Regions from separate parts of the Streptomyces venetus genome, predicted to be linked through region 3. Evidence: riboswitches for the same ligand, from Rfam matches in the RefSeq annotation. Region 3 holds a riboswitch; each other region holds the start of a gene.
What was found. Region 3 has a riboswitch for cyclic di-AMP ahead of ABEA82_RS08970 (transglycosylase SLT domain-containing protein). Riboswitches for the same ligand answer to the same signal wherever they lie in the genome.

Region 1 (10,200 bases), on a different contig from region 3:
AGGACTCCGCAGGCGGAAGACCGCGCCCCCGCGCGGTAATTCGATTCCGGGCGTTCGCGTCCGCGCCTACCGTGACCGCATGCAGCCGAAGACATCAAGCCTCGCCGACCGCCCGGAGATGCTGGAGCGGATCGTCGGGATGGCGGACAGCTGGCCGGAGTTCGTGACCCAGGACCTCGTGGGCGCGGCGCACTTCCCGCGGATCGCCGCCGAACTCCCGGAGTACGTCCTGTTCGCCGAGGACGAGCGGGGCGAGGTCGTCGCGAACGCCTACAGCGTGCCCTTCGCGCTGGACGCCGAGGGCCGCGGCCGGCTGCCCGCGAACGGCTGGGACACGGTCCTCGTGTGGGCCTTCTCCGACCTGCGTCGCGGGGTCCGCCCCGACACGGTCAGCGCGATCTCCGTGTCGGTCGCCCCGCACGCCCAGGGCCGCGGCCTGTCCGGGCTGATGCTCTCGGCCCTGCGCGACAACGCCCGGACCCGCGGCTTCCGCGAGGTCGTCGCCCCGGTCCGCCCCAACGCCAAGCACCTGGAGCCGCACACCCCGATGGAGGAGTACGCCCGCCGCGTGCGCCCCGACGGTCTGCCCCAGGACCCGTGGCTGCGCGTCCACGCCCGGGCCGGAGCCACCATCGACTCCGTGGCACCGGCGTCCATGACGGTGTCCGCCGCACTCGCCGACTGGCGCCGCTGGACCGGGCTGCCCTTCGACACCGAGGGCGACATCGAGGTGCCCGGCGGTCTGGTGCCGGTGCGCTGCGAGCCGGAGCGCGGGTACGCGGTGTACGTCGAGCCCAACGTGTGGATGCGGCATCCGTTGTAGGAGCCGAGGGCCGACCAAGGGCCCCTCGTCGCACGCTCCTGGCACGCGTAGTGATCAGCACGACAACGGTTCGGTACAACCCGTGACCGGTTGTCCGTGTCGGGCTATACGCTCGGATTCCCCACCGGGCTCTGTCACTCGCACGTCCCTTCCCATCGGCTACACCGGTCCAGGAGCAGTCATGTACGGCCAAGGCGCGGCGCCGCCCTCCCGTAGCGCGGCAACGGTCATCTCCCTGCGCGTGCTGTTCGCCGCAGCCGGCTTCCTCACCTGCGGCTTCCTCGCCTGTGTCCCGCTGTTCCGGGTGGCCTTCCTGCGCGGACGGGCCCTCGACTGGGCGGCGGCCTGGGTGAGCCTGCCGCTGTCCATCGCGTGCTTCGCGGTGATCGGCGTCCTGCCGGAGAGCGACTTCCGGACCGACATCGCGCTGGCCGTGATCATGCTGCTCGGCGTGGGCGCGGCCGTCTGGTTCCTGATCGTGGACATCGGCCACCACAGCACACCGCCCCAGCAGTTCGCCCACGCGCTGCCCCACGCGCCGACGGTCCCCACCCAGCAGCCCGCGCAGTCCCCGTACGGCTATCCGCACCCCGCGCCGCCCTACACCCCCTCGTCCACGCCCGTCCCGCAGCCCTCGCCGCACCAGACGCCGCAGCACCCCGTGCCCCCGTCCCCGCAGCGCCCCGCGCCCGCCCGCATCGACCAGGTACGCGCCGAACTCGACGAGCTCAGCGACTACCTGCGCCGGCAGGACGGCCGCACGGACGGCGCCCCCGGTGATTCCGAGGGCGGCAGGTGAGCGCGGCGGCAGGACGTGTCGTCGCCGGCCGTTACGAGCTGTCCACGCTGCTCGGGCAGGGCGGCATGGGACAGGTCTGGACGGCGTACGACCAGCGGCTGGACCGGCGTGTGGCGGTGAAGCTGCTGCGCCCCGACAAGGTGGCCGGCCAGGACGCGGAGGAACTGCGCCGCCGCTTCGTGCGCGAGTGCCGCGTGACCGCGCAGGTCGACCACCCCGGCCTGGTGACGGTGCACGACGCGGGCAGTGAGGGCGAGGAACTGTTCCTCGTCATGCAGTACATAGACGGCGCCGACCTCGCCGGTCATCTCGCCGAGCGCACCCCGTACCCCTGGCAGTGGGCGGTCTCGGTCGCGGCACAACTGTGCGCCGTGCTGAGCGCCGTGCACGCCGTGCCGATCGTCCACCGCGACCTCAAGCCGCGCAACGTGATGGTGAAGCAGGACGGCACGGTCACCGTCCTCGACCTGGGCATCGCCTCCGTCATGGACACGGACACCACGCGCCTCACCCACACCGGCACCCCGATCGGCTCACCCGCCTACATGGCCCCGGAGCAGGCGATGGGCGGTGCGGTCGGCCCGTACACCGACCTGTACGCACTGGGCGTGGTCCTGCACGAACTGCTCAGCGGCGACGTGCCGTTCTCCGGCTCCACGGCACTCGGCGTCCTGCACCGGCACCTGTACGAACCGCCGCTGCCGGTACGCCGCATCCGCCCCGAAGTCCCCGAGGCGCTGGAGTCCCTCGTCCTGCGCCTGCTCGCCAAGGACCCGCAGCACCGGCCCGCCTCCGCGCAGGAGGTGTACGAACAGCTGGAGCCGCTGCTGCCCGCGCGCGGTGCCCCCACCGGGGCGGCCCTCGACCCCACTCGCCCGTTCCTGCGCCCGCACGCCCCCTGGCCCTACCGTGCGCGCACCCCCGCGCCCCAGCCCGCGCCCGCCGCACCCGTCATCGAGACAGCGGGGAACACGGACATCGCCCACGCCGTCGACGAGGCCAAACGGCTCCTCGGCGAGGGCCGCATCACCCAGGCCGTCGACATCCTCGGCGCGATCCTGCCCGCCGCGGCGGAACAGCACGGCGAGCACTCCCCGGTCGTGCGCACCCTGCGCAAGCAGTACGCGGCCACGCTCCTGGACGACGGCCAGTACCGGCGCGCCCTGCCCGAGCTGCGCCGCCTCGCCGAGGAACGCGCGGCCGAGGCCGGCCAGGCCGACCCGCAGGCCCTGCGGTTCCGTTACGAGGTCGCCCAGTGCCTGGAACAGCTGGGCGAACCGGCCGCCGCGCTCGCCGAGTACCGGGCGGTGCTGCCGTACTACGAGAACCAGTACGTCGCCGCCGGCGGGCCCGAGCTCGCCCATGACGTCCGCCGCCGGATCGGGCACCTCCTGCTCGCGCTCGGTGACCGCGGCGCCGCCCACGACACCCTGGCCCGGCTGCTGCACGACGTGGAGCGCACCCACGGCACCGGCCACCCGCTGGGCGCGGAGCTCCGCCGGACGCTGCAGTGGCTGGGGCAGGTCCGCGGCTGACCGCCGCCCCGGGAGAGGCGCGGCGGTGCCGGAAGTCCTGGTGAATCGTTGGTCGAATGGGTTGGCCAGAGCCTGCCCACTGCCTACCATCGATCACCGCAAGACTTTGTGCACCGTCGCACAATCTCCTCGGGAGGTTCCCTTGCACCGCCGCACCGCGCTCGTCCTCACCGCCGCGATCGCCGCCGCGGCGCCCCTGCTCACCGCCTGCGGAAACGACGCCCATCCCGGCGCGGCGGCCGTGGTCGGCGGCAAGCGGATCACCGTCTCCCAGCTGGAGGAGCGGGTCGGCGAGGTACGCGCAGCCCAGCGGGCGGCCGTGCAGAACGACGCCCAGTACCAGCAGGCCATCGCCAGAACCGGCACCCTCACCCGCGACACCCTGCACACCATGGTCCTCGACCGGGTGCTGCACCGCGCGGCCGAGAACGCCGGTGTGACGGTCACCCGCAGGGAGATGCAGGAGATGCGCTCCGGCCTGGAGGAGCAGGCGGGCGGCGCCAAGGCGCTGGAGACGACCTGGCTCCAGCAGTACGGCATCCCGCCGCAGCGCCTCGAGGAGAACCTCCGCCTCCAGCTGGAGGCCCAGAAACTCGCCGAGAAACTCGGCACCGACACCAGCCGCCCCGAGTTCTGGAAGGCCCTGTCCGAGGCCTCCGAGGACCTGAACGTCGACCTCAACCCGCGCTACGGCACCTGGAACGTCCAGAAGAGCAGCCGCGCCGACGCCAAGACACCGTGGGTCCGGGACGTGACGGCGGCCCAGACGCAGCAGAGCATGTAGCGGTACGACCGCGGGGGCCTGTGGATAACTTCCGGCGCTGTCGGCGGCGTGGGTTAGTTTCGAACCGTGAACGCCAACAGCCCCGAAGCCACCCCGGGCCCCGCCCAGGCCCCTGGCCCCGACCAGGCGACCGACTCCGCCCCGGGCCGCATCGTCCTGCTCACCACCAGCCACCGCGTCGCCCCCGGCCTGCTGTCCTGGCCCGCCTGGCAGGCCCTGCACGCGGCCGACCGGGTGCTGTGCGCGGACGGCGCCCATCCGCAGCTGCCCTACCTGCGCGAGGCCGGCATAGCGGTGGACGAGGCGTCCCCGACCGCCGAGGAACTGGTCGGCGCCTGCGCCGGGGGCCGCACGGTGGTCGTGGTGGCGACGGGCGAGGGCGAGCCCGCCCTGACGGACGGCCTGGCCCGCCTCGCCGGCGGCGGACGCGTCGCCATGCCCGAGCTGGAACTGCTCCCCGCCTCCTACGACCTGCCCGGCGCCCGCCTCCTCGACCTCGTCCAGGTCATGGACCGCATCCGCGCCGAGTGCCCGTGGTCGTCCCAGCAGACCCACAAGGGCCTCGCCAAGTACGGCATCGAGGAGGCGTACGAACTCGTCGAGGCGATCGAGGAGGGCGACCGCGACGAGCTGCGCGAGGAGCTCGGTGACGTCCTCCTCCAGGTCGTCTTCCACGCCCGGATCGCGGAGGAGGGCCGCCCGGAGGACGGGGAGGACGCCTTCTCCATCGACGACGTGGCCGCCGGCATCGTCGCCAAGCTGATCCACCGCCACCCGCACGTCTTCGGTGACGCGACGGCCACCACGCCCGAGGAGGTCAAGGCGCACTGGCTGCGCACCAAGGCGGTCGAGAAGCAGCGCACCTCGGTCACCGAGGGCATCCCCCTGGGCCAGCCCGGCCTGGCGCTCGCCGCCAAGCTGGCGTCCCGCGCCCGCACCGCGCACCTGGACATACCGCTCCCGCCCGTCGAGGGCATCGGCTACGAGCTGCTGGCCCTGGCGGTCCGCGCGGAGTCGGAGGGCGTGGACCCGGAGGCGGCCCTGAGGGCGGCGGCCCGCGCGTACCGGGACGCCATACGGGAGGCCGAGGGCTGAGCAGGCCCCGGGGCGGGCAGGGGGCCCGCGGCACGCCGGATACCGTCGAGGAGTGACCGACCAGCCCCAGCCCAGCACTCCCGCCGCTCCCGACCTCTTCACCTGGGAGTTCGCGAGCGACCCCTACCCCGCCTACGCCTGGCTCCGCGAGCACAGCCCCGTCCACAGGACGCGGCTTCCCAGCGGTGTGGAGGCCTGGCTGGTCACGCGGTACGCCGACGCCAAGCAGACCCTCGCCGACCACCGTCTCTCCAAGAACCCGGCGCACCACGCCGAGCCCGCGCACGCCAAGGGCAAGACCGGAATCCCCGGCGAGCGCAAGGCCGAGCTGATGACGCATCTGCTGAACATCGACCCGCCGGACCACACCCGGCTGCGGCGGCTGGTGTCCAAGGCGTTCACACCCCGCCGGGTCGCCGAGTTCGCGCCACGGGTGCAGGAGCTGACCGACCGTCTCATCGACGGGTTCGCGCAGAAGGGGTCCGCCGACCTCATCCACGAGTTCGCGTTTCCGCTCCCCATCTACGCCATCTGCGACCTGCTCGGCGTCCCTCGCGAGGACCAGGACGACTTCCGCGACTGGGCGGGCATGATGATCCGTCACCAGGGCGGGCCCCGGGGCGGGGTGGCGCGGTCCGTGAAGAAGATGCGCGGCTACCTCGCCGATCTGATCCACCGCAAGCGGGAGGCGCTGCCCGCGGAACCCGCCCCGGGCGAGGACCTCATCTCCGGGCTCATCCGCGCCTCCGACCACGGTGAGCACCTCACCGAGAACGAGGCCGCGGCCATGGCCTTCATCCTGCTGTTCGCCGGTTTCGAGACGACCGTCAACCTCATCGGCAACGGCACCTACGCCCTGCTCACCCACCCCGAGCAGCGCGAGCGGCTCCAGCGGTCCCTGGCCGCCCACGACACCGCGCTCCTGGAGACCGGCGTCGAGGAACTGCTGCGCTACGACGGTCCCGTCGAGCTCGCCACCTGGCGCTTCGCCACCGAGCCGCTCACCATCGGCGGGCAGCGCATCGCGGCAGGCGACCCGGTCCTCGTGGTCCTTGCCGCCGCCGACCGGGACCCGGAGCGGTTCACGGACCCGGATGTGCTCGATCTCTCCCGCCGCGACAACCAGCACCTCGGCTACGGCCACGGCATCCACTACTGCCTCGGCGCCCCGCTCGCCCGGCTGGAGGGCCAGACCGCGCTCGCCACCCTCCTCACCCGCCTCCCCGACCTGCGGCTCGCGGTGGATCCGGCCGAGCTGAGATGGCGCGGCGGCCTCATCATGCGCGGGCTGCGCACGCTGCCGGTGGAGTTCGCGCCGGCCAAGAGTGACGAAACATCAGCACTGTGATCTTCACGTGATCTACGCGGCATGAACTTGTGACAAGTGATCGTCTGCCGATACGTTCACCCATCAGCGCGCCAGGGTCACCTGCGCCGCGCCGGTCACTGCTTCCCTCGCGAAAGGTCTCCGTATGCTCTCCGGGAACGGTCGGCACCGTCGCCCCCGCCAGGCTCCGGCTCTCCTCCTCGCGGCCGGAGTGACCGGCTCCGCCATCGCGATCCCGCTCCTCGGAGCCTCCGGCGCCAGCGCGGCCGACGGCACGACCTGGGACCGGGTCGCGGACTGTGAGACCGGCGGCGCCTGGAGCCAGAACAGCGGCAACGGCTACTACGGCGGCCTCGCGATCTCCCAGGAGGACTGGGAGAACAACGGTGGCCTCGACTACGCGGCGAGCGCCGACCTGGCCAGCCGCTCCCAGCAGATAGCCGTGGCCGAGAGAATCCTCGCCGACCAGGGAGTCGGCGCCTGGCGTACCTGCGGGCTGCTCTCCGGCCTGGAGCAGGGCAAGGGATCGGACTCCTCCGACTCCTCCTCCGACTCCTCCGGTTCGACGGACTCGCCCGGTCTGCTCGACTCGCTCGGTTCCTCCCCCTCCGACGACCCCTCCTCTTCCCCGTCGTCGTCGCCCGACACGTCGTCGGACTCGAAGGACGAGACCGGCAAGTCCGGCAATTCGGGTGAATCCGGGGAGTCGTCGCAGAAGCAGCAGCCCGGCAGCTCTCCGTCGGCCACCCCCGAGCGTGACACGTCCGACTCCAAGCAGGGCGGCGACTCCTCGGCGCCGGCCGACACGGGCTCCGGCAGGCACCGCGGCCCCAGCGCCGACGAAACCTCGACGTCCGACAGCGGCCGTGCGGACGAGTCCACGGGCCGTCACGCCTCGCGCGGCGCCGAGAGTTCCCGTGACGCCTCCGAAGGCGCCTACATCGTGGGTGTCGGCGACAGCCTCTGGTCCATCGCCGACTCCCTTGACATCAGCGGCGGATGGCACGAGCTCTACGACGGCAACAAGAAGGCCGTCGGCGACGACCCGAACCTCATCCGTCCCGGTGAGAAGCTCGCGGTGGAGGGCGAAGCGGACGAGAAGTAGCTGTTCGGGCAGTGCGGAAACGGGGGCGGAAGTCACCCCGTAACCCCACGAGTTCGCGTCATGGTTCGCGGCGAATGTCCCGTTTGGGGTCCGTGAGAGATAGATCTCAGAAGCCTTGATCGTCTTTGAAATTCCGCGGATCCCGTGCCTAACGTCGTGACCGCTCGTCACCACGAGCCCCGGCTGCCGCAACGCCGAATCCTGCCAGCGGCCGTACGGGAACAGTCGTCGCGTCAAGCGCCGTAGGCAGGAGCGGGGGACCCAAGGTAGGTGCCCGACCGGCCACTTGTGCCGGAAGGGCTAGGGGTGAAGCCGTGTCCCGGGAGGGGCGCGGCCGGGCAACTCAACCGGCCCGAACCCGACAGCTCACCTCGCAGGCGTCGGTGAGGGGATCTCTCCATGCTGTTTTCCAGCAAGGGCAAGCACCGCCGTCCGTCCAAGGCCAGCCGTGCCATCGCCGTCGCCGGTGTCACCGGCGCCGCCGTCGCCGCCCCGCTGATGGCGACCGGCACCGCCTCCGCCGCCACCACCTCCGAGTGGGACACCGTCGCCCAGTGCGAGTCCGGCGGCAACTGGTCCATCAACACCGGCAACGGCTACTACGGCGGTCTGCAGTTCTCCGCCTCCACCTGGTCCGCGTACGGCGGCACCCAGTACGCCTCGACCGCCGACCAGGCCAGCAAGGACCAGCAGATCCAGGTCGCCGAGAAGGTCCTGGCGAGCCAGGGCAAGGGCGCCTGGCCGGTCTGCGGCAAGGGCCTGTCGGGCGCCTCCACCGGCGGCGGCTCCTCGAGCGACTCCGGCAGCTCCTCGCAGCAGAGCCAGCAGCAGAGCACCGAGTCCCGCGAGACCCAGCAGCAGCCGGCCTCCCGCTCCGACGAGCGCCCGGCCGCCAAGAAGACCGTCACCACCCCGACCGGCAAGAAGGTCAAGAAGGGTGACGGCGAGTACAAGGTCGTCAAGGGCGACACCCTCAGCTCCATCGCCGAGGAGAAGAAGGTCCAGGGCGGCTGGGAGAAGCTCTACCAGCTGAACAAGGACATCATCGACGACGCCAACCTCATCTACACGGGCCAGCAGCTGCACCTGAAGTAAGCAGCGGCCCCCGCCCACCTCGGGCGGCCCCCGTCCCCACGGGCTCCCCGCCCCGGTGCGTCCTCCCCCGTACGCGCCGGGGCGGGGTTTTTTCCGCCGGCCTTTGCGCCCCGGCTTTGTTCCGTTCGGAAACAATTTACTCTCGGTTCTGTCCATGGGGTGGGCGACCCGGTGGCCGATCGCCGCGAGCCGGTTAGGCTCATGTCGCGAGCCACCGGCCCGCACCTCGCTGGGCCCGAGCGGCCCGCGTAACCGCGTCACATCAAGAAGGAGATGCTCGTGCCGTCCATCGACGTCGTCGTAGCCCGGGAAATCCTGGACTCCCGAGGCAACCCCACGGTCGAGGTCGAGGTCGGCCTCGACGACGGCAGCACCGGTCGTGCCGCCGTCCCGTCCGGCGCCTCCACGGGCGCCTTCGAGGCCATCGAGCTCCGCGACGGCGACTCGAACCGCTACCTCGGCAAGGGTGTGGAGAAGGCCGTCCTCGCGGTCATCGAGCAGATCGGCCCGGAGCTCGTCGGTTACGACGCCACCGAGCAGCGCCTGATCGACCAGGCGATGTTCGACCTGGACGCCACCGACAACAAGGGCTCCCTCGGCGCCAACGCCATCCTCGGCGTCTCCCTCGCCGTCGCCCACGCCGCCTCCGAGGCCAGCGACCTGCCGCTCTTCCGCTACCTGGGCGGTCCGAACGCGCACCTGCTGCCGGTGCCGATGATGAACATCCTGAACGGCGGCTCGCACGCCGACTCCAACGTGGACATCCAGGAGTTCATGATCGCCCCGATCGGCGCGGAGTCGTTCTCCGAGGCCCTGCGCTGGGGCGCCGAGGTCTACCACACGCTGAAGAAGGTCCTGAAGAGCAAGGGCCTGGCCACCGGCCTCGGCGACGAGGGCGGCTTCGCCCCGAACCTCGGCTCCAACCGCGAGGCCCTCGACCTCATCCTCGAGGCGATCAACGAAGCCGGCTACACCCCCGGCGAGCAGATCGCCCTCGCCCTCGACGTGGCCGCGTCCGAGTTCTACAAGGACGGCTCCTACACCTTCGAGGGCAAGACCCGCTCCGCCGCCGAGATGACCGAGTACTACGCCGAGCTCGTCGACGCGTACCCGCTCGTCTCCATCGAGGACCCGCTGTTCGAGGACGACTGGGAGGGCTGGAAGACCATCACCGACAAGCTCGGTGACAAGGTCCAGCTCGTCGGCGACGACCTGTTCGTCACCAACCCCGAGCGCCTCGCCCGCGGCATCGAGGAGAACGCCGCGAACGCGCTCCTGGTCAAGGTCAACCAGATCGGTTCGCTCACCGAGACCCTGGACGCCGTCGAGCTGGCCCAGCGCAACGGCTTCAAGTGCATGATGTCCCACCGCTCCGGCGAGACCGAGGACGTCACCATCGCCGACCTGGCCGTCGCCACCAACTGCGGCCAGATCAAGACCGGCGCCCCGGCCCGCTCCGAGCGTGTCGCCAAGTACAACCAGCTGCTGCGCATCGAGGAGATCCTCGACGACGCCGCGGTGTACGCCGGGCGCAGCGCGTTCCCGCGGTTCCGCTCCGCCGGCCAGTAGGCACGGCGAGGGCTGAGGCACGGCCCCGCGAGGAAGCGTCGTACGTACGTCCCCGTACTCGGTCCCGT
Region 2 (10,200 bases), 200 kb from region 3:
GGGTCTCGGCATCGGCGGGCGAGAGGCGGCTAGCGGCGATGACTCACAGTATGCGGACGGACACGCACTCCCCCTACTATCCCGGCGACGGGGGCTGGCGTGCCGGCGCCGCCCGCTACGCCCTCCTCCCTCTGCGCATCTTCCTCGGCGTCACCTTCATCTACGCCGGTCTGGACAAACTCACCGACAGCGCCTTCATGAAGGACGCCGGTGCCGGTTCGATCGGCGACATGATGCGGGCCGTTCGCGACTCCTCCGCCATCCCCGCCCTGGTCGACCTCTCCCTGAAGAACCCTGTCGGTTTCGGCTACGCCATCGCCTTCGGAGAACTGGCCGTCGGCATCGGCACCCTGCTCGGACTGCTCGCCCGACTGGCCGCACTCGGCGGCGCACTGATCTCCCTCAGCCTGTGGCTCACCGTGAGCTGGGCCTCCGACCCGTACTACTACGGCAACGACCTCGCCTACCTCATGGCCTGGATCCCCCTCGTCCTGGCGGGCGCCCCCGTGCTCTCCCTCGATGCCGCACTACGGTCGCGACGACGGCAGAGGGCGGGCTACTGACAGGGTCCGGCGGCAGCCGTCGGACGTGGCTCGCCGTCAGGTGGTGTCAAGAGGTGTCAGGTGGAGTCAGGTGGAGTCAGGTGGCGACGTCCGGTCCCGACTCCCCGCCGGCGGTACGGCCCGCCGTGCGCCGCCGGCGTATGCGGCCCGTCAGGAACGCCACCGCGCCGGCCAGGAACAGCCCGCCCGTGACGAGGGGGATCGCCGCGAACCAGGGGATCTCCCAGGCGCCGCCCGCGTCACCGGCGTAGAGGACGCCCGCCACGGTGAGGACCACACCGGCGACCAGCTTTCCGGGCTGGAGTTCATGACGCAGCACGGGTCACCTCCGCCTGTCCCATGCCGACCTGGAGGTCCAGGTCGATCGTGCCGGTTCTCTTGACGTTCTCCGCGGGGGAGAGGGTCATCTCCTGGTGCCGGCCCGGTTTCACGTCCACGTCCTTCGGGTCGTCGCCCGGCAGCTGGAGGTCTCCGACCCCCACGTCGACGTTCAGCCGCACGGTCACGTCCTCGGGCACGAGCACCTTCACCCGGCCCACGCCCACGTCCGCCCCCGTCGTCACGGTCTGTTGTCCGGTCAGGTCCAGCCGGGTCAGGTCCAGGGTGCCGACGCCGGTGCCCAGGTCGTACCGGTCCCGTACGTCCGCCACCGTGGCGGGCTGCCAGGTCGTGCGGTTCCACTGGGTGCCGATGTCCTCGGGCAGTGCCGCCGAACCGGCGAGCAGACCCGCCGTGATGATCGCCAGGAGTATCGAGCCCGCGCCTGTCCGCCCCAGGACGGCACTGACCGCGATACCCAGGCCGAAGACGGCGAGCGCGCAGGCCAGACCGGTCTGCAGGCTGGTGCCGAGCGGGTGCTCGTCCCAGGTGAGGCTCGTGCCCATGGATCCCGCGAACAGGGCCAGCAGGAAGAGCCAGCCGCCGATCCAGCGGGGGCCACGAGGCTCGGGCGGCCGGGTGTGCGGGGCGGGTATGTCCTCGCGGGTGCCGGGCACGAGGCCGAGGCTGATGTTGATGGCTGCGGCGACGTCGATGTCGCGGTAGTCGCGGGGGCCCCACAGGTAGCCCGTGCCGCCGAAGTGCCTGCCGTCCTTGACGATGGGATCGCGCCACCAGGAGGGGAAGGCGGCGGGCACCGGCGGCGCCTTGGGCTCCGGGGGCGCGTCGGCGGCCGCCTGGGCGGCCAGCGGGTCAGGACCGGGGGCGTCGCGCCGACGGGACCAGTAACCCGCGCCGGCGAGGAGGAGGGAGAGGACGACGGCGAAGGTCAGCACCCCGCCGTTGTTCAGCAGGGTCAGGAACACCCCGCAGCCGACCAGCGCGAAGAGCACGGCCGTCAGGGCCTGGCCGTCGACGCGGCCCGTCAGCAGCTTGCGCACCTCGTTCTCCTCCTCGTCGCCGTACGGGACGAAGAGCCAGGCGAAGCCGTAGAAGAGGAGACCTATGCCGCCGGTGGCGGAGAGCACCGCGAGGGTGATCCGGAAGATCACCGGGTCCATGTCGCACTGCCGCCCGAGCCCGGCGCAGACACCGGCCAGGGTCTTGTGGCGGCGATCGCGCCGGAAGTTCCGGGGCAGCCCGGACGCGGTGACGTCCCAGGCCGGGCCTGCCGCGCCGGGCGCTGCCCTCTCTTCTCCCGCGTCCGCGCGCCCGTGTGCGCGTGGGGGCGCGGGGGAGCCCGTGGGCGCGGCGCCCGCGGCGGGCGCGGCATCCTGCGGCCCGGCGCCCGGTGCGGGGCGCGGGCCGGAGCCGGGTCCCGGACCCGTCGCGGCGTGCTCGTGATCGGTCATGGGTCCATGGTGACGGGCGCGGTGGCGCGGCGGGAGTCGGAACGACCCTGGCCGGACCCTGATATCGGCCCTGAGGAAAGGACCGGGAAGCGTGCGACGGGCCGGTTTCCGGAGATCAGGGGAGTCTCCGGGGCCGACCCTGATGCTCCCGTCTTCAGGCCGTGTGACCATCAATGGCATGTCGGAAGCCGCAGCAGCGCCACTCGCCGAACCGCGGCCGCCGCGCAAGCTCTACCGCAGCAGTGACGGACGCTGGCTCGGTGGTGTGGCGCGGGGGCTCGCCGGGCACCTCGGGCTGCCCGTGATCTGGGTTCGGCTCGTCTTCGTCGGCCTCTTCATGGCCGACGGCCTCGGTGCGCTGCTGTACGCCGCCTTCTGGTTCTTCGTCCCGCTCGGCGTCGGCGGAGTCGAGACGCAGAAGCCGCCGTCGCTGGTCTCCACGGAGACCTCGCCGGACGGCCGCCGCAGACTCGTCGCCCGCAGACCGGACAAGGGCCAGATGGTGGCCCTGCTCCTCATGGTCGTCGTGGCCATGGTCTTCGTGGGCAACGTCAATCTCAGCGGCGGGGCCCGGGCCTACCTCTGGCCGGCCGTGCTCGTCGGCGCGGGCGTCGCCCTGGTCTGGCGGCAGGCGGACAACGCCCGCCGGGCCCGCTGGGTCGAGGTCGGCCGCCGCCGTCGCACGGTCACGCTGCTGCGCGCCGTGGGCGGGGTGCTGCTGGTGACGGCCGGTGTCTCCGGCATCTTCGTCCTGCAGGGCTCCGCCGCGCACCTCGGCTCCGTCCTCCAGGCGGCGCTCGCGGTCCTCGTGGGGATAACGCTCCTCGCCGGGCCGTATCTGGTGCGCATGACGCAGGACCTCTCCGAGGAGCGCCTGATGCGTATCCGCGCCCAGGAGCGGGCGGAGGTCGCCGCCCATGTGCACGACTCCGTGCTGCACACCCTCACGCTGATCCAGCGCAACGCGGAGAACGCGAACGAGGTGCGCCGCCTCGCCCGCGCCCAGGAACGCGATCTGCGCACCTGGCTCTACAAACCCGAGGGCACCGGCAAGGACGAGGCCGACGAGCCCACCACCCTCGCCGACGCCGTGCGGCGCAACGCGGCCGAGGTGGAGGACAAGCACGGCGTGCCCATCGAGGTCGTGGTCGTGGGCGACTGCCCGCTCGACGAGGGGATCGGCGCACAGATGCAGGCCGCGCGGGAAGCGATGGTGAACGCCGCCAAGTACGGTGGCGAGGGCGGCGCCGTACAGGTCTACGCCGAGGTCGAGGGGAGGACGGTCTTCGTGTCCGTACGGGATCGCGGCCCCGGCTTCGACCTCGACTCGATACCCGCCGACCGGATGGGTGTCAGAGAATCGATCATCGGCCGCATGGAGCGCAACGGCGGTACGGCGCGGCTTCGCGCGGTACCGGACGGCGGCACGGAGGTCGAGCTGGAGATGGAGAGGGCGGAGAAGACGTCATGAGCGACCCGACCGAGGCGAACGGTACGGCGGGACCGGCGGAGGCGGCCGGGCCCGCGGACGCGGGCGGCGGCACGGGCGGGCGTCGCGTGCGCGTGGTCCTCGTGGACGACCACCGGATGTTCCGTACGGGCGTCCAGGCCGAGATCGGGCAGACCGAGCAGACGGGAGTCGAGGTCGTCGGCGAAGCCGCGGACGTCGACCAGGCGGTCACGGTCATCACGGCGACCCGGCCCGAGGTGGTCCTCCTCGACGTGCACCTGCCCGGTGGCGGCGGGGTCGAAGTGCTGCGCCGCTGTGCCCCGTTGATGGCCGACACCGAGCAGCCGGTCCGTTTTCTCGCCCTGTCCGTGTCGGACGCGGCGGAGGACGTGATCGGCGTGATCCGCGGCGGGGCCCGCGGATACGTCACCAAGACGATCACCGGGACGGATCTCGTCGACTCCGTCTTCCGGGTGCAGGAGGGCGACGCGGTCTTCTCCCCGCGGCTGGCCGGGTTCGTCCTCGACGCCTTCGCCTCCACGGACGCGCCGCCGGTCGACGAGGACCTGGACCGCCTCACCCAGCGCGAGCGGGAGGTGCTGCGGCTCATCGCCCGGGGCTACGCGTACAAGGAGATCGCCAAGCAGCTGTTCATCTCGGTGAAGACGGTCGAGTCGCATGTCTCGGCGGTCCTGCGCAAGCTTCAGCTCTCCAACCGGCACGAGCTGACGAGGTGGGCGACGGCGCGACGGCTGGTGTGACCTGACCCGGTCACACCACCCGGGTGGCGCCCACGAACGGCATCTCGTCGAGCGGCGCGACCCGTACCGGGGCGGAGGGGTTCGGGGCGTGGATCATCCGGCCGTTGCCCACGTAGATGCCGACGTGGCTGATGCCGGCGTAGTAGAAGACCAGGTCACCGGGGAGCAGTTCGGAGCGGGAGACGCGGCGGCCGGCGTCGATCTGGGAGTACGTGGTGCGGGGCAGCGAGACGCCCGCGGAGCGGTAGGCGGCCTGGACGAGGCCTGAGCAGTCGAAGGCGTTCGGGCCGGTCGCTCCCCAGACGTAGGGGCTGCCGAGCTTCTGGTAGGCGTAGGACACGGCGGCGGCAGCACGGGAGTTGGGCGCCTGGGACGCGGCTGAGCCAGGGGCCGCGAGGATGTCGCGGAGGTCCGTCGACGCACGTGAGGCACGGCCCGTGCCCGGCGCCTCACCGATCCTGGAACGTTCCTGCGCGCTGAGCCGGGACAGCAGCTGCCGTGCGGAGCCCAGCTTGGCGCTGATCGTCTTCTTGTGCCGTTTCAGCTCCTGCTGCCGCGACTTCAGCGAGGTCAGCTCGATATGGGCGGCCCCGCGCAACTGCTCGATCTCGCGGAGCTGCCGGCGTACGCGCGAGACGGCGGCCTTCTGCCGGTTGCCGGTCCGCTCGACGAACTCGGCGTTCTCGAGATACCGGTCGGGATCGTCGGACAGGGCGAGCCGCAGCGCGGGGTCGAGGCCGCCTTCGCGGTACTGCGCGGCGGCGACGGAACCCAGGGCCTCGCGGGCCGTGTTGAGCCGGTCCTCCTTGCGGGCCGCCCGGTCCTGGAGGTCCCGCAGCCGCTGCCCGGCCGCCTCGGCCCTCTCCTTCGCGCCGTTGTACTTCTCGGTGGCGACCTCCGCCTCCCGGTACAGCCCGTCCACCCGGGACTTGACCTGACCGGGGGTGAGCTCCGGTTCGGCGTGTCCGGTGCCGTCGAAGGCCGTCGCGGTCGCCGCGCCGGCGAGGGCGATCGTGGCGGCCGTACGGGCCGTGTTGCCGCTCGCGGAGCGCTGGCGGGGCTTGCGGTGCGCTGCCACCTGGAGGCCACGTCCTTTCCTCGACCGCCGGTGGGTGCGTGCGGCCGCCTGGGGGAGCGGACGGGCGGCCTGCGCGTCCGGCGACGGCCCGCACAGGGGAAGCGGACCGCCGCCGGACCTTCTCGGCGGTGGTGCCCGACTGCCGCCCCTGGCCCGGGCGGCGGTGGGGAGCCGGTCACCTGGAGGAGGACGCTAAACCTCACCGCTGCGGGCCGGTGGCGGGTGCGCGGAAGTGTCCCGAGAGGACCGGCGGTGACCGTATGTGGTCGTGATCTCGCCCTGGCACCGTCGAATTAACTCAGCGTGATGACCGATGCGCCGAAAACGCGGGCGGAGGACGGCGGCCGGGTGCTATAGGGCGCATATATGCAGGAGACGGGCCGGTGTCGGGCGGCTCCGGGGCCCCTCATTAGGCTCCGGCCTCATGGACATACTCATCCACCTCGTCGTCGGCCTCCACATCATCGGCATCGCGTCGCTCCTGGGCGGTTTCCTCACCCAGATGAAGGCGATGGGCGAGGGCACCGCCCGCTACACCCCCGCGATGCTGCACGGCGCGCTGACGATGCTGGTCACCGGGGTGATCCTGGTCGGCCTCAACCAGGCCGACGACCAGTCCGTGAACAATGTGAAGATCGGCGTGAAGCTGGCCCTGCTGATCGTGATCCTCGGTCTGGTCTACGTGAAACGGGACGACGAGAAGGTGGACAAGGGCCTGTTCGGCCTGGTCGGGGCTCTGACGGCGGCGAACGTCTTCATCGCCGTGCTCTGGACCTGACCCCGCCGGGCTCCTCGCCGGCCCGGGCCGAGGCGACCGTCCAGGCGGCGCACCCGAGCCACGCCGCCACCGCGATCCACAGCAGTGCCTCCCCGAGGCCGTCCAGCCACGGGACGTCGAGGGCGGCGGCGACGGCGAGGGTGGCCGTCGCCGACGCGGCCGCGCCGAACACGGTCGCCCAGCGCCGCACGTCGTAGCGGTGCCGGGGCCACACGAGTTCGGCGACGAGCAGGGCGACGCAGCAGGTCAGTGTGAGCACGAGCAGCGTGACGGCCGTCGTGCGCAGGACGCTCCGGTTCTCGTCGTTCCACAGATACAGGCGTGCGCTGTCAGCGCTGAGGAGTTTCGCCCCGGCGAGGGCCGAGACGGCGAGCGCGCCGCAGGCCAGCCAATGGTCCCCGGCCCCCCTGGCCACCTGCCGGGGGTCGGAACGGGGCAGGGCGAGGCCGCACAGCAGCAGCCCCAGCCAGAAGACCACCAGGGCCGCCTGTGCGAGCCAGGCCGCCGACACGGCCGCGGCGAGCGTGGCGGCGAGCACGGCGAGCCCCTGGGTGACCACACAGCGCAGGAACGCGGGCCCGCCCCGCTCCTTGTCCTCCACCACGAGCAGTGTGGCCCAGAGGAGCGCGCTGACCGCCAGCAGCGCTTCGGCGAGCGCCTGCCGGCCGGCCGCGGAGAAGCCGGTGCCGAGGACGGCGGTCGCCGCCAGGGTGGTGACCGCGGCGGGCGTCTCCGTCCGCCAGGTCGTCCGCCGGAGGACATCCGCGACCGACACCAGCCAGGCCCCGCAGGCCAGGAGAAGGGTGATACGGGAGAGGACCTCGTACCCCGCCGAGTCGAGACCGACCGACAACGTGCCGGTCGCCAGCGCATACATCGCCCACAAGGTGGCGAAGGGGGAGGGGCCGGACATAGCGCCGATGCTAGAGAGCGCCGCGCGTGTTATGAGAGGGGCACGCGCGCGTGCCCCTCAAAAACGTAGGAGACCTCTCGGACCAGGACCTCGGGCGGGGGCCTCTCAGGCCGGTCGCACCACGCTGTGGATCGCCGACTCGCCGTCGTAGTAGATCGACTCCTCGCGCACGTAGGCGCCGGGCTTCGGGGCGTGGATCATCATGCCGTTGCCGATGTAGATGCCGACGTGGGTGACGTCGTCGTAGAAGAAGACCAGGTCACCGGGTTGCGCCTGGGAGAGGGAGACCGTGGTGCCGGCGTTGACCTGGTCGTAGGTCGTGCGCGGCAGGGTGACGCCCGCGGCCTTCCAGGCGGCCTGGGTGAGGCCGGAGCAGTCGTAGGAGTCGGGGCCGATGGCGCCCCACACGTACGGCTTGCCGATCTGGGCCCGGGCGAAGGCGAGCGCCTTGTCGGCCTTGGAGCTGTACGAGGAGTCCACCGGGGCCGAGGAGGAGGACGAGCCCGAGGACGACGAGGAACCGCTCTCCTGCTGCTGGGCAGCGGCCTCCTCCCGCGCCTTCTGCTGCGCCGCCTGCTGCCGGGCCAGTTCTTCGGCCTTGCGGGCGGCCTCTTCCTGTTTCTTCTTCTCGATCGCCGCGAGCCGCGCCTTCTCCTCGGCCGTCAGCTTCGACAGCAGCTCGCGGGCGTCGGCCAGCTTCCGCTGGACGGTGGACTTGGCCGTCTTCAGGTCGCCCTGCGACTCGGTGAGCGTCTCGAGGCTCTCGGTGGCCTCCCGGCGCTTCTTCATCGTCTCGGACTGCTGGGTGACGAAGTCGTCGACCGCCACCTTCTGGCGGCCGGTCATCCGGTCCATCAGCTGGGTCTGGTCGAAGTAGTCCTGCGGCGTGTCCGCCAGCAGGAACGTCGCCGTGTCCGGGGCGGAGGCGCCGGTGCGGTACTGGGCGGCGGCGAAGGAACCCAGCTCCTCACGGGCCTCGTTGAGCTTCTGGGTGCGCTGGGCGACGTCGTCGAGGAGGTTGTCGACGCGCTTGCGCTGCTTCGCGGTCTTCTCCTTGGCCGCGTTGTACTTGTCGGTCGCCGACTCGGCCTGGCGGTACAGGTCGTCGACCTTCTTCTCGACTTCTTCCAGGCTGGGCTTGTCGTCGGCCGTGGGGGCGGCGTTGGCCGACTGGGACAGCAGGGCCACGGAGGTGAGGGCCGCCGTCGCTAGGGCGGGGGTCCGTATGCCTGCTACGCGCGTACCGGAGGGACGCGACTTGCGGTGCGACGCCAAGGGAGGCGACTCCTTCCATGCTCCGCCTACCGGGTTAGCTGTCGGGTTCGGGCGGGTGGTTCGGAAGGGTTGCCCTACGGCCATCTCCGGGAAGGGAGTCGGGCCGATTCACCCCAAGGTCTCGGTGGGTCCCCGGCTCCGGCTGCCGCTACGGCACACCGGACTCGGCGGAGGCCGCGCGGCCCGGCGACGTTCGCCGGTGGGGGTCGTGCGGCCTGCCCGCACGGTAGCCAACTCGTGTGGCCCTTGTGAAGGTTGATGGGTGATATGCCCGATACATTTTCGTGACCTTATCCCGGAGCGTTGCTGAAAGTGATCGACTGGTGGGGATTGATCGTGAATCGTCAGGAATTATGTCGATCGTCGCGGGCCGTGATCGACCGGCCCTGAAGGGTGACGAGGGGGTCGTTTCGGCGATGTTCTCAGGGCGGCGGCGGGCTGTCAGTGGGGCGCCCTAGACTCGTAGAGCGATGAGCAGCCTCTTTGACGACAGCTTCCTGGCGGACCTCCAGGCCCAGCGGGGCCCCGCGGACGAGCCCCCGCCGCCGCCCGAGGACGATCACGTACCGGAGCAGGTTCCGGACGATCTGTTCGGCGGGAAGTTCGACGTGCCGCCGGACCGGGACACCCACTACCGGGACGGCGCCCCGCGCCCGGTGGTGGACACCGCCGCCCTCTTGGAGGGGCTGAACGACAACCAGCGCGCCGCCGTCGTCCACTCCGGCTCCCCGCTGCTCATCGTGGCCGGTGCCGGCTCCGGCAAGACCCGCGTGCTCACGCACCGCATCGCCCACCTGCTCGCCGAGCGGGACGTCCACCCGGGCCAGATCCTCGCGATCACCTTCACCAACAAGGCCGCGGGCGAGATGAAGGAACGCGTCGAGCAGCTCGTCGGCCCGCGCGCGAACGCCATGTGGGTGATGACCTTCCACAGCGCGTGCGTGCGCATCCTGCGGCGGGAGAGCAAGAAGCTCGGCTTCACCTCCTCCTTCTCGATCTACGACGCCGCCGACTCCAAGCGCCTGATGGCCCTGGTCTGCCGCGATCTGGACCTCGACCCCAAGCGCTTCCCGCCGAAGTCGTTCAGCGCGAAGATCAGCAACCTGAAGAACGAGCTGATCGACGAGGAGGACTTCGCGGCGCAGGCGAGCGACGGCTTCGAGAAGACCCTCGCCCAGGCCTACGCGATGTACCAGTCGCGACTGCGCGAGGCCAACGCCCTCGACTTCGACGACCTGATCATGACGACGGTCAACCTGCTGCGCGCCTTCCCGGACGTCGCCGAGCACTACCGCCGCCGCTTCCGGCACGTGCTGGTGGACGAGTACCAGGACACCAACCACGCCCAGTACGCCCTGGTCCGCGAGCTGGTCGGCACCTCCGAGCACCCGGTCGACGTGCCGCCCGAGGCCGAGGTCCCGCCCGCCGAGCTGTGCGTGGTGGGTGACGCCGACCAGTCGATCTACGCCTTCCGCGGGGCGACGATCCGCAACATCCTCCAGTTCGAGGAGGACTACCCGGACGCGACGACGATCCTGCTCGAGCAGAACTACCGCTCCACGCAGACCATCCTCAGCGCCGCCAACGCGGTC
Region 3 (10,200 bases):
GGCGGGCGGCAGCAGACTGCGGCCGCCGGGGGCGATGGCGCCGGTGGTGAGATAGGCCGTGGCCGGCAGGCCGCGCCCGGCCAAGGCCTCCGCGGTGGGGCCGGGCAGATCGGCGAAGCCGTCGTCGAAGGTGAGCAGCACGGGGCGGGGCGGCAGGGGCGCCCGGCCGGCCAGATGATCGGCGATCGTGCTGATCGTGACGGGCGTACGGCCGCTGTCGACCACGGCGTCGAGATGGGCCGCGAACTCCCGCGGAGTGACCGTGAACTCGGCGATCCAGCCGGGCGGGTCGTCCATCACGGCGTGGTAGAGGAAGACGGGGATGGCCGGGGCGCCGACCGCCCCCGCCGGGTCCGTCGCACCCGCCGCGTCCGTCGCACCCCCCGGGGCCACCGCCCCCGCCGGGTCCGTCGCACCCCTCCGGGTCATCGCGCTCGCCGGGCCCGTCGCGCCCCTCGGGGCCATCGCACCCGCCGGGTCCGTCGCACCCCTCCGGGTCATCGCGCTCGCCGGGCCCGTCGCGCCCCTCGGGGCCATCGCACCCGCCGGGTCCGTCGCACCCCTCCGGGTCATCGCGCCCGCCGGGCCCGTCGCGCCCCCCGGGGCCATCGCACCCCCCGGGACCGTCCCACCCCCCGGGACCGTCGAGCCCTCTCCGTCCCGCGCACCCCGCTCCCCATCGTCGAGGCCGGCACCCTTCGGGTCCCGGCCTCTGCCGTCCGTCCTCATCTCGCCCCCTGAACAGCCGTGCGCAGCGCCCGCCGCGCCTTCAGATAGCCGACCGGCCCGTACACCATCCCCCTGCGCTGCAACCGCGACAGCCGCCGTGGCCACGGATGCGTGCGCGCGTCGTGGTCGCCCGGCGTGCCACCGCCGCCCGTCCCCTCCGTCTCGCGCACGGCGGTCAGCGCGCGGGCGTGGGCGAGGCCGCGGGGCAGCCGCGCGAGGAACGCCGGCAGCAGGGCGGGGCGGTTGACGAGCACCGCGGTGAGGTAGGCGGTGAGCCCGGCGCCGTAGCCGTACGCCTGGGTCTCCAGGTCCCGCCAGGTCTCCCGGTGGTGGTGCCACACCAGCGCGGACGGCGTGTAGCGCAGCCGGTGCCCTTGGGCCAGGACGCGGACGAAGCCGTAGAGGTCGTCGCCGCCCCGGGCGGCCGTCCCGGCCCCGGTGGCCGGGTCGAAACCGCCGACGGACCGCAGGACGGCCGTCCGGAAGGCCATGTTGGCGCCGGAGCCGAACCGCCCGGCCGTGAACGGGAACAGCGGCTCGTCGACCGGCGGGTCCGCCGGGTCGTACGTCCTTGGAGTGAAGCCTTTCGCGAAACCGCCGTGGCTCTCCAGCAGCACCTGGGCCGGAGTGGTCAGCCGCGCGGGAAGGATCAGCCCGGTGGCACAGCCCAGCCCCGCGTCGGCGGCGAAGGGCGCGGTGAGCTCGGTCAGCCAGCGCGGGTCGGCGACCACGTCGTCGTCGGTGAAGGCGACCACCTCGCCCCGGACGGCCGCCAGCCCCGCGTTGTGCGCGACCGCCAGTCCGGGCACCGGCTCGCACACGTACCGCACGCGCTCGGCGTACTTCCGCTCGACGAGCTCCCGCGTCTCACCCGTCACCGGCGCGTTGTCGACGACGACGATCTCGAAGCGCGGATGGTCCTGCGCCAGCAGCGAGTCCAGCGCGCGGGCCAGCTGCCCGGCCCGCTCCCGGGTGGCCACGACGACACTCGTGTACGGCGGCTCCCCGGGCTCGTCACCGACGGCCGGTGCGCACTCCGCGGGCGCGGGCGCCGGCGCGAACTCCACTCGCGCACGCTCCGCCAGCACGGCCGGAGCGTCCGCCCCCTCCGGTACCTGCCCGAGCAGCGTGCCGACGGGCCGACCACCTCGCCTGACCAGCAAGAACACCTCTCCGCTCGTCACCGGCGGACTCCCCGGGCCCGGTCTGAGCACCGCCTCCGGACCATCGAGGTCCAGCTCGGCGACCTGCACCGCCCCGATGTCCAGGAACCGGCGTATTTCCTCCCGCGCACGCGCCGAACGAGCCATGCGCCCTCCCCCCCCCACTCGTGTCGGTACGGCCTCACTCGGGTCAGGTACGGCGCAGCCGGGCCGCGCCCTTCAGGGTCCGCGCCGCCAGCGCCGCGAGCCGCGGCCGGCCGCGCACGAAGCTGTGCGCACGGCGCGCCGGCTCGCGGCTCAGCCAGTGCAGCGCCGCGCCCGCCCCCGGACGCGTCACCGCGCCCTCGTACACGGGCAGTTCGCCCGTCTTCAGCGCGTCCTTGTACTCGGCCGCGCCCCGCCCCAGGTCGAGCATGCCGATGCCTTCGGCGGCCGCCGCCTCGGCCATGCGCAGATGCAGCACCAGACCCGGTGAGTACTTCGAGAACTCCGGGTCGTAGGCCGGGAACCAGCAGGCCAGGACCGACGCCGAACGCAGCCCGAAGTGCGCGGCGACGGGCCGCTCACCCGCGTAGAGCACGGACAGCGTGCCGCTGCACTCCGGCGCCCGGGTCCCGGCCAGCCGGCCCACGAGCCGGGTGATCCACTCCTGCGCGAACCGGTCCCGGCGGCCCGTCCTGCGGTACTGCGCCGACTTCCACTCCATGAGCGTGCGCAGCGCGGCCGGGTCGCGCTCGTCGAACACGAACCGCGGCTCGCCGACCTGCCGCCCCAGCCTGCGCTCCTTGGCCAGGGTGGTCTTCAGGAACTTCGGCGACTGCGCGCGCAGCACCGACTCGTAGGTCTCGTAGCCCTTCTCCACGTCGATGACGAAGGTGGCGTACTCCTCCGCCGCGTACCGGACGAAGAGCCGCTGCTCGGCCTCCAGGTTGTCGAAGGCGAAGCTGGACACCGAGCAGGCCCGCAGCAGTTCGCCCGTCTCCAGGTCCAGCCCCGGCCGCAGGATCGCGCCCTGCGCGTCCGAGACGCCGAGTCCGATCGCCCGGCCCTGTCCCCACCGCCCGCGCTCGTAGGGCAGGAAGCCGGCCGGCTCCACACCCTCGTACACCACCGCGACCCGTGCCTGTGGCCGCACCCGGCCCACGGCCTCGGTGAACTCCGGTTCCATGAAAGGGTTGCGCGGTGCCTCCGACGCCGCGCGCAGCGCTCGCCAGCGCTCCCTCTCCGCCTCGCCGAGCTCCCCGGCCCCGGCCACACGAATGCGCCCTCTGCTCAACCTGACCCCCCGATCAAGTCCCCCCTGGACACTTGGAAGGTACCGCTCGGGACGGCCTCACGGGTAGGTAGCGGACCATGTTGTTGCCAACTGGTGCAGAGGGGCCCTCAATCGGGCAATCGGTGTCCACCACGCGATGAAACGAACCGGCGCGCTGTCCGTATTCTCTGATCATGGCCGCACCCCTCGCATATTCACTCATCGCCACCGACCTGGACGGGACGCTGCTGCGCGGCGACGACACCCTCTCGGACCGGTCTCTCGCCGTGCTCGCGCGGGTGGCGGACGCCGGCGCCCAGCACCTCGTGGTGACGGGCCGGCCGGCGCCGAGAGTGCGGCCGCTCCTCGACGACCTCGGCTGCACGGGGCTCGCGGTGTGCGGCCAGGGCGCGCAGGTGTACGACGCCGGCGCGGACCGGCTGCTGTGGTCCATCACGCTGGACCGGGAACTGGCGGAGACCGCCCTCGGCAAGATCGAGGCCGAGGTGGGGGAGGTGTACGCCGCGGTCGACCAGGACGGGGTCGACGGGCTGACGCTCATCGAGCCGGGCTATCTCATGCCGCACCCGACCCTGCCCGCCGTACGGGTCGAGCGGCGGGAGGATCTGTGGTGCGAGCCGATCAGCAAGGTGCTGCTGCGCCATCCCTCGCTGTCGGACGACGAGTTGGCGGCGACGGCCCGCTCGGTGGTCGGCTCACTGGCGACGGTGACGATGTCGGGGCCCGGCACGGTCGAACTCCAGCCGTGCGGCATCACCAAGGCGACGGGCCTGGCGCTGGCCGCCGAGCACCTGGGACTGCGGCCCGCGGACACCATCGCCTTCGGCGACATGCCCAACGACATCCCGATGTTCGACTGGGCCGCCCACGGCGTCGCCATGGCCAACGCCCACCCCGAACTCAAGGCCGTGGCCGACGAGGTCACGCTGTCGAACGAGGACGACGGCATCGCCGTCGTCCTCGAGCGACTGCTGGGCGGCGCGGATCAGTACGGGCCGTTGACGTTGTCGATCGAGCCGTAGCGGGCAGCCGCGTAGTTGCAGGCCGCCGTGATGTTGGCGACCGGGTCGTACGGGTCGAAGGAGGTGCCGGCCACGTGGTAGGCGGCGAACGTCGGGTCGATCACCTGGAGCAGGCCCTTGGACGGGGTGCCCGCGACGGCGTTCGAGTCCCAGTTGTTGATCGCCTGGGGGTTGCCGGACGACTCACGCATGATGTTGCGGTAGATGCCGTCGTACGAGCCCGGGATCCCCTTCTGCGCCATGATGTCCAGCGCCTCGCGGATCCACCCGTCGAGGTTGTTCGCGTACGTCTTCGCGGAGGCCGGGGTGGCCTGGGCGACGCCCGTGGCGGGCTTCGTGGCCGGCTTGGCCGGGGCGGAGGACTTGGTCGCCTGCTTCTCGGTGGCGTCCGCCTTGGCCGTCTTCACCTTCAGCTTCAGGCCCGGGTGGATCAGCTTCGGGCTGTCGCCGACGGCGGCGCGGTTGTCCTTGTAGAGCTGCTTCCAGCCGCCCGACACGTCGTACTTGTCCGCGATGCGGTAGAGCGTGTCGCCCTTGACCACGGTGTAGGTGAGGGACTTGGCGGGCTGGGCCGCCTGGCGCACGGACTGTGCGGCGGCGGGGGCGCTCTGGGGCTCGGCGGCGCTCGCGTGCGTCGCGCCGAGGAGCGGAAGGGTGAGTGCCGCTCCGCCGGTGCCGACGGCTACGACGCCTCGGGTGAGCGGGCTGGTTCTGATGCGACGGTGCTTGCCTCGTCGGGCCATGACGATGTTCCTCTCCGGCGCCTGCGAGGTGAGCTGTCGGGTTCGGGCCGGGAGGTGCCCGGCCGCGTACGGCGTCGTGCTGCCGTACGCGGCTTCACCCCGAGCCGGTCCGCTGTGCGGACCGGCGACTTACCTGGGTCCCCCGCTCCTGCCCTGCGTGAGTGAGTCGGTGTGTGTGGGGCGTCCGGGCGGCGGCAGGATTCGGCGGTCCGCCGGACAAGCCGGGAACGTATGCGAGAGCACATGCCGGGAACAAGCACCGGAGTCACATATCGCGCCGGTTGACCTTGGTCTGGGGGGTTTGGGCTACTTGATCCTTTGCGGGAGCCAAGGCTCAACTGGCTTTTGGCGAAAGGGGGTACGGGTTGGTGTCGGAGGGGGTGTCAAAAAGGGACGACGTGACCGAACTCACTGATCACGAGCCTGTGCGGCAAATGCCAGCAAAGGGAATTCGCTTACGCAACCTGGCAAATCGTGTATATCTCGCTACCTCCCGGTAAGTCGATAAATGTCTGTTCTTATGGCCTGATCGAAAACATGGAGCTCGTGATCGGATACCACCCGGCCTGTAACCATGGGCGCTGGCAGTGATCGAAACGTGACCGGATACGCTGACTCGAGTGAGGGCAGCGACCTATCGACAATCCGCGTAATCACCGGCAGACACAGCAGACAGGAGACCCCTCGTGACCGACGTCGGGCCGTTCGGGCTGAGCGTGCGGGACCAGGCTCTGGAAGCCGATGTCCAGGCCGGGTTGGCGGCTGTCGAGGAAGGCTTGTTCGAGGCCACCAAGAGTGAGGTGCCCTTCATCACGGAGGCCGCCCAGCACCTGGTGCGGGCCGGAGGCAAGCGGTTCCGTCCGCTGCTCGTGATGCTCTCCGCCCAGTTCGGTGACCCGTACGCGCCCGGTATCGTGCCGTCGGCCGTCGTGGTCGAGCTGACCCACCTCGCCACGCTGTACCACGACGACGTGATGGACGAGGCGACGGTGCGCCGCGGGGTGGCGAGCGCCAACACCCGCTGGGGCAACTCCGTCGCGGTCCTCACCGGCGACTTCCTCTTCGCCCGCGCCTCGCACACCCTGGCCGACCTCGGCCCGGAGGCGGTCCGCGTGCAGGCCGAGGCGTTCGAACGGCTGGTGACCGGGCAGATCCTGGAGACGGCCGGACCGCAGGACGGCCGCGACCCCGTCGAGCACTATCTGGACGTGCTGGGCGGCAAGACCGGTTCGCTGGTGGCCGTGTCGTGCCGGTTCGGCGCGATGATGTCCGGCGCCGACGAGACGGTCGTGGACGTGCTGACCCAGTACGGCGAGCGGCTCGGCGTCGCCTTCCAGCTCGCGGACGACGTCCTGGACATCGCCTCCGACTCCCACGAGTCCGGCAAGACGCCCGGCACCGATCTGCGCGAGGGCATCCCCACGATGCCGGTGCTGCGGCTGCGCGAGCGGGCGGCCCGGCTCGGGCTCGCGGACGACATCGCCCTGTGCGAGCTGCTGGACTCCGACCTCACCGACGACGTCCGGCACGCCGAGGCCCTGCGCCTGCTGCGGGCCCACCCCGCGCTGGAACAGGCCCGGCGGGACACCGTCCGCTACGCCCAGGACGCCCGCTCGGCCCTGGCGCCCCTGCCGGAGTGCGCCGCGAAGGCGGCTCTCGTGGAGCTGAGCGACGCCGTGGTGCACCGCGCCGGGTAGTCCTGGTCCGCCCCCGTCCCTTACGGGTCGGGGGAGAGGCAGCCCCTCCGTGTCATACCCCAGCAGTACGTGGAGTTGAGCCCGCGGTCTGACGTATCTCCCCGGCCGATTTGGTCAGATGGAGACCACGGAAGAACACCACTCCTCACCTGTTCGGGTGAGAATGGCGGCTCAGGGACGAGTGCGTGGACGACACGGACAGCCGCCGCCGACCACGGAGGTAGGGCACACATGGCACCGTACGCATCCGACGAGAACACGACCGCCGGGGAGGGCGACGAGCAGCGCTCCGGGCGGCGCAAAGCCGCGCGCTACGTCGTCCCGGTCACGGTGATGGGGGTGGCGGCCGCGACGATCGGCCTGGTCCCCGCACTCGCCGACTCGGGCGATCCCGACCTCCCGAAGATCACGGCGCAGCAGCTCATCGAGAAGATCGCGAAGTCGGACGTGCAGCAGCTGTCCGGCACGGTGAAGATCAGCACGGATCTCGGACTGCCGGACCTCGGCGGGCTGGAGAGCAGCCTGATGTCCGGTGCGGCCAGCCCGGACGAGGGCGGTTCCTCCGCCGACCCGACGTCCAAGCTCACGGAACTCGCCTCCGGCACGCACACCCTGCGCGTCGCGCTCGACGGCCCGGACAAGCAGAAGCTGTCGCTGCTGGAGAACGCCGCCGAGTACAGCCTCGTCCACAACGGCAAGGACGTCTGGGGCTACGACAGCAAGTCGAACGAGGTCTACCACGGCACCGCCGCGCAGAGCCCGGAGCACGAGAAGGGGCAGCCGCCGGCCACGCCGAAGGACTTCGCCGAAGAGGCCCTGAAGGCCGTCGACGACACGACCTCCGTGACGGTGGACGGCACCGCCCAGGTCGCCGGCCGGGACGCCTACAAGCTGCTCATCAAGCCGAAGCAGTCCGGCTCCACGGTCGGCGCGGTCACCGTGGCGGTGGACGCGAAGACGGGTACGCCGCTGAAGTTCACGCTGACTCCGGCGAGCGGTGGTGCCGCCGTCGTCGACGCGGGCTTCACCCAGGTGAGCTTCGACCGGCCGGCCGCGTCGACCTTCGACTTCACCCCGCCGAAGGGTGCGAAGGTCACCGAGGAGAAGGCCATCGAGAAGAAGGCCATCGAGGAGAAGGCCTCCGCCGAGGCCGGGGCGCGCAAGCACACCCGGCACGCCCCGAAGGCCGGGGAGGACTTGGGCAAGGGCGCCGGCGGTCTGGACGGCGTGAAGACCCTCGGCGAGGGCTGGAACGCCATAGCCGTCCTCGACACCGGCGGCGAGGGCGTGCCCTCCGGCGGGGCCGGCGGCGACCTCGGCGGCTTCATGAACTCGCTCGGCGACAAGGTCACCGGCAAGTTCGGCTCGGGCACGGTCTTCTCCACCCGCCTCGTCAACGCCCTGATCACCGACGACGGCAAGGTCTACGTCGGCATGGTCACCAAGGACGCGCTGGTGAAGGCGGCCGACGCCGGCAAGTAGGTCCCGTACGCCACGGGACACCGAGAGAACGAGGAAGCCGATGGCCCATCAGCCCGCCGCGGAGCCGGATCCGCAACCCCGGCCGGATCGGACGCCCGAGCCGGACTCGGGCCCGGGGCGGGGGTCGGGGCCGGGGCCCGCGGTTGGGCCGGGGTTCGTGTCCGGCTCGGGGGTCGTGGTGGGTTCGGGGTCCGTGTCCGGCTCGGGGTCTGCGCCGGATGCGGGTTCGGGGCGTGTGCCCGAGTCCGAGCGGGGTTCGGGTTCGGGGCGTGTGCCCGAGTCCGAGCGGGGCTCGGGTTCGGGACGCGAGTCGAGGCCCCCGTCCGGTTCGGAACCCGCGTCCGGCTCTGGGGCGACGTCCCGCTCCGGGGCGGCGTCCGGGTCGGGAGCCGAGTCGGGAGCCGCGTCCGGTTCCGAGCTCGTGTCGGAGCCGGTCGCCACGCCGGGGCCGGCTTCCGGGCCGGGGCGGCGCGGAGTGGGGAGCGGGGGCGGGGACGGGAACGGGGAGGCGGTCATCGCCACCCGGGGACTCACCAAGCGCTATCGCGGCGGGCAGCTCGCTGTCGACGGGCTCGACCTGACCGTCCCGGCGGGCAGCGTCTTCGGCTTCCTGGGGCCCAACGGCTCCGGCAAGACCACCACCATCCGCATGCTGATGGGCCTCATCGAGCCCACCTCCGGCACGGCACGAGTGCTCGGGCAGCCCATGCCCCGGGCCACCCGCGCCGTGCTGCCGCACGTCGGCGCCCTCATCGAGGGCCCGGCCCTGTACGGCTTCCTCTCCGGCCGCGACAACCTCGTCCGGTACGACTCCGCCGACCCGGCCGCCGACCCGCGCACCCGGCGTGCCCGGGTGGCCGCGGCGCTGGACCGGGTGGGCCTGACGGCCGCCGCGGGCAAGAAGGCCAAGGCCTACTCGCTGGGTATGAAACAACGCCTCGGCCTCGCCGCCGCGCTGCTCCAGCCGCGCCGGCTGCTCGTGCTCGACGAGCCGACCAACGGCCTCGACCCGCAGGGCATGCGCGAGATCCGCACCCTCGTACGGGAACTGGCCTCGGACGGCACGACCGTCTTCCTCTCCTCCCACCTGCTCGACGAGATCGAGCAGGTCTGCACGCACGCGGCCGTGATGGCACAGGGCCGTCTGATCACCCAGGGCCCGGTCGCCGAGCTGGCCGCCGGGGCGCGCGGCCGGCTGGTGGTGACCACACCGGACCCGGCGGAGGCGGCCCGCGTGCTGAAGGAGCAGGGCGTCGGCGACCTGGTCGTCACCGACGACCGCGTGACCGGCGAACCACCGGACCGCGACCTCGCCGACGTGAACACCGCGCTGGTCACCGCGGGCGTCCGGGTACGCGGCTTCACGGTCGAACGGGCCTCGCTGGAGGACGCGTTCGTCGCGCTGACGGGGGAGGGATTCGATGTCGCGGGCTGAAGTCGTCGCCGAGACCGCACGCCCGGTGAGTCCGCTGTGGACCTTCGGGCTGCTGCGCAACGAGCTCACCACCACCTTCCGCCGCTGGCGCACCCTCGCGCTGCTGGCCGTGCTGGCGGGCGTGCCGGTCCTGGTCGGCATCGCCGTCAAGATCGAGACGGGCGACGGTTCGTCAGCCGGCGGCGGAGGAGGCGGCGGAGGTCCGGCCTTCATCTCCCAGATCACCAACAACGGCCTGTTCCTCGTCTTCACCGCCCTGGCGGCCACCCTCCCGTTCTTCCTGCCGATGGCCATCGGCGTCGTGGCGGGCGACGCCATCGCCGGCGAGGCGAATGCCGGCACACTGCGCTACCTGCTGGTCTCCCCGGCGGGCCGCAGCCGCCTGCTGCTCACCAAGTACGCGACGGTCGTGCTGTTCTGTCTGGCCGCCACCCTCGTCGTCGCCGTCTCGGCACTGACGGTGGGAGCACTCCTCTTCCCGCTCGGCGACCTGACGACCATCTCCGGCACGCACATCAGCTTCGCCGAAGGCCTGGGCAGGGCCCTGCTGATCGCCCTGGTCGTCGCCGCGTCCCTGATCGGCGTCGCGGCGCTCGGCCTGTTCGTCTCGACGCTGACCAACAGCGGCATCGCGGCGATGGCGACCACGGTGG

Region 1: another riboswitch for cyclic di-AMP. It lies ahead of ABEA82_RS17520 (transglycosylase family protein); the one in region 3 lies ahead of ABEA82_RS08970 (transglycosylase SLT domain-containing protein).
Region 2: another riboswitch for cyclic di-AMP. It lies ahead of ABEA82_RS07960 (C40 family peptidase); the one in region 3 lies ahead of ABEA82_RS08970 (transglycosylase SLT domain-containing protein).

Annotation. Positions count from the first base shown of each region.
Region 1 covers NZ_BAABET010000005.1:94,057-104,256, reverse strand. Annotated here, with positions in the region: gene ABEA82_RS17560 (MFS transporter) at 1-39, shown strand, start outside; gene ABEA82_RS17555 (GNAT family N-acetyltransferase) at 80-823, shown strand; gene ABEA82_RS17550 (hypothetical protein) at 1,005-1,622, shown strand; gene ABEA82_RS17545 (serine/threonine-protein kinase) at 1,661-3,157, shown strand; gene ABEA82_RS17540 (SurA N-terminal domain-containing protein) at 3,300-3,941, shown strand; gene ABEA82_RS17535 (nucleoside triphosphate pyrophosphohydrolase) at 4,008-5,036, shown strand; gene ABEA82_RS17530 (cytochrome P450 family protein) at 5,089-6,384, shown strand; gene ABEA82_RS17525 (LysM peptidoglycan-binding domain-containing protein) at 6,509-7,468, shown strand; cyclic di-AMP (ydaO/yuaA leader) riboswitch at 7,697-7,863, shown strand; gene ABEA82_RS17520 (transglycosylase family protein) at 7,868-8,563, shown strand; gene eno (phosphopyruvate hydratase) at 8,843-10,132, shown strand.
Region 2 covers NZ_BAABET010000002.1:676,374-686,573, reverse strand. Annotated here, with positions in the region: gene ABEA82_RS08000 (DoxX family membrane protein) at 39-563, shown strand; gene ABEA82_RS07995 (hypothetical protein) at 640-882, opposite strand; gene ABEA82_RS07990 (PspC domain-containing protein) at 869-2,353, opposite strand; gene ABEA82_RS07985 (ATP-binding protein) at 2,532-3,824, shown strand; gene ABEA82_RS07980 (LuxR C-terminal-related transcriptional regulator) at 3,821-4,564, shown strand; gene ABEA82_RS07975 (C40 family peptidase) at 4,575-5,642, opposite strand; gene ABEA82_RS07970 (hypothetical protein) at 6,067-6,420, shown strand; gene ABEA82_RS07965 (SLAC1 family transporter) at 6,398-7,333, opposite strand; gene ABEA82_RS07960 (C40 family peptidase) at 7,439-8,608, opposite strand; cyclic di-AMP (ydaO/yuaA leader) riboswitch at 8,617-8,788, opposite strand; gene pcrA (DNA helicase PcrA) at 9,079-10,200, shown strand, end outside.
Region 3 covers NZ_BAABET010000002.1:874,924-885,123, reverse strand. Annotated here, with positions in the region: gene ABEA82_RS08990 (polysaccharide deacetylase family protein) at 1-297, opposite strand, end outside; gene ABEA82_RS08985 (glycosyltransferase family 2 protein) at 726-2,039, opposite strand; gene ABEA82_RS08980 (GNAT family N-acetyltransferase) at 2,083-3,147, opposite strand; gene ABEA82_RS08975 (HAD family hydrolase) at 3,342-4,190, shown strand; gene ABEA82_RS08970 (transglycosylase SLT domain-containing protein) at 4,154-4,933, opposite strand; cyclic di-AMP (ydaO/yuaA leader) riboswitch at 4,937-5,115, opposite strand; gene ABEA82_RS08965 (polyprenyl synthetase family protein) at 5,620-6,630, shown strand; gene ABEA82_RS08960 (LolA family protein) at 6,862-8,112, shown strand; gene ABEA82_RS08955 (ABC transporter ATP-binding protein) at 8,534-9,547, shown strand; gene ABEA82_RS08950 (ABC transporter permease) at 9,534-10,200, shown strand, end outside.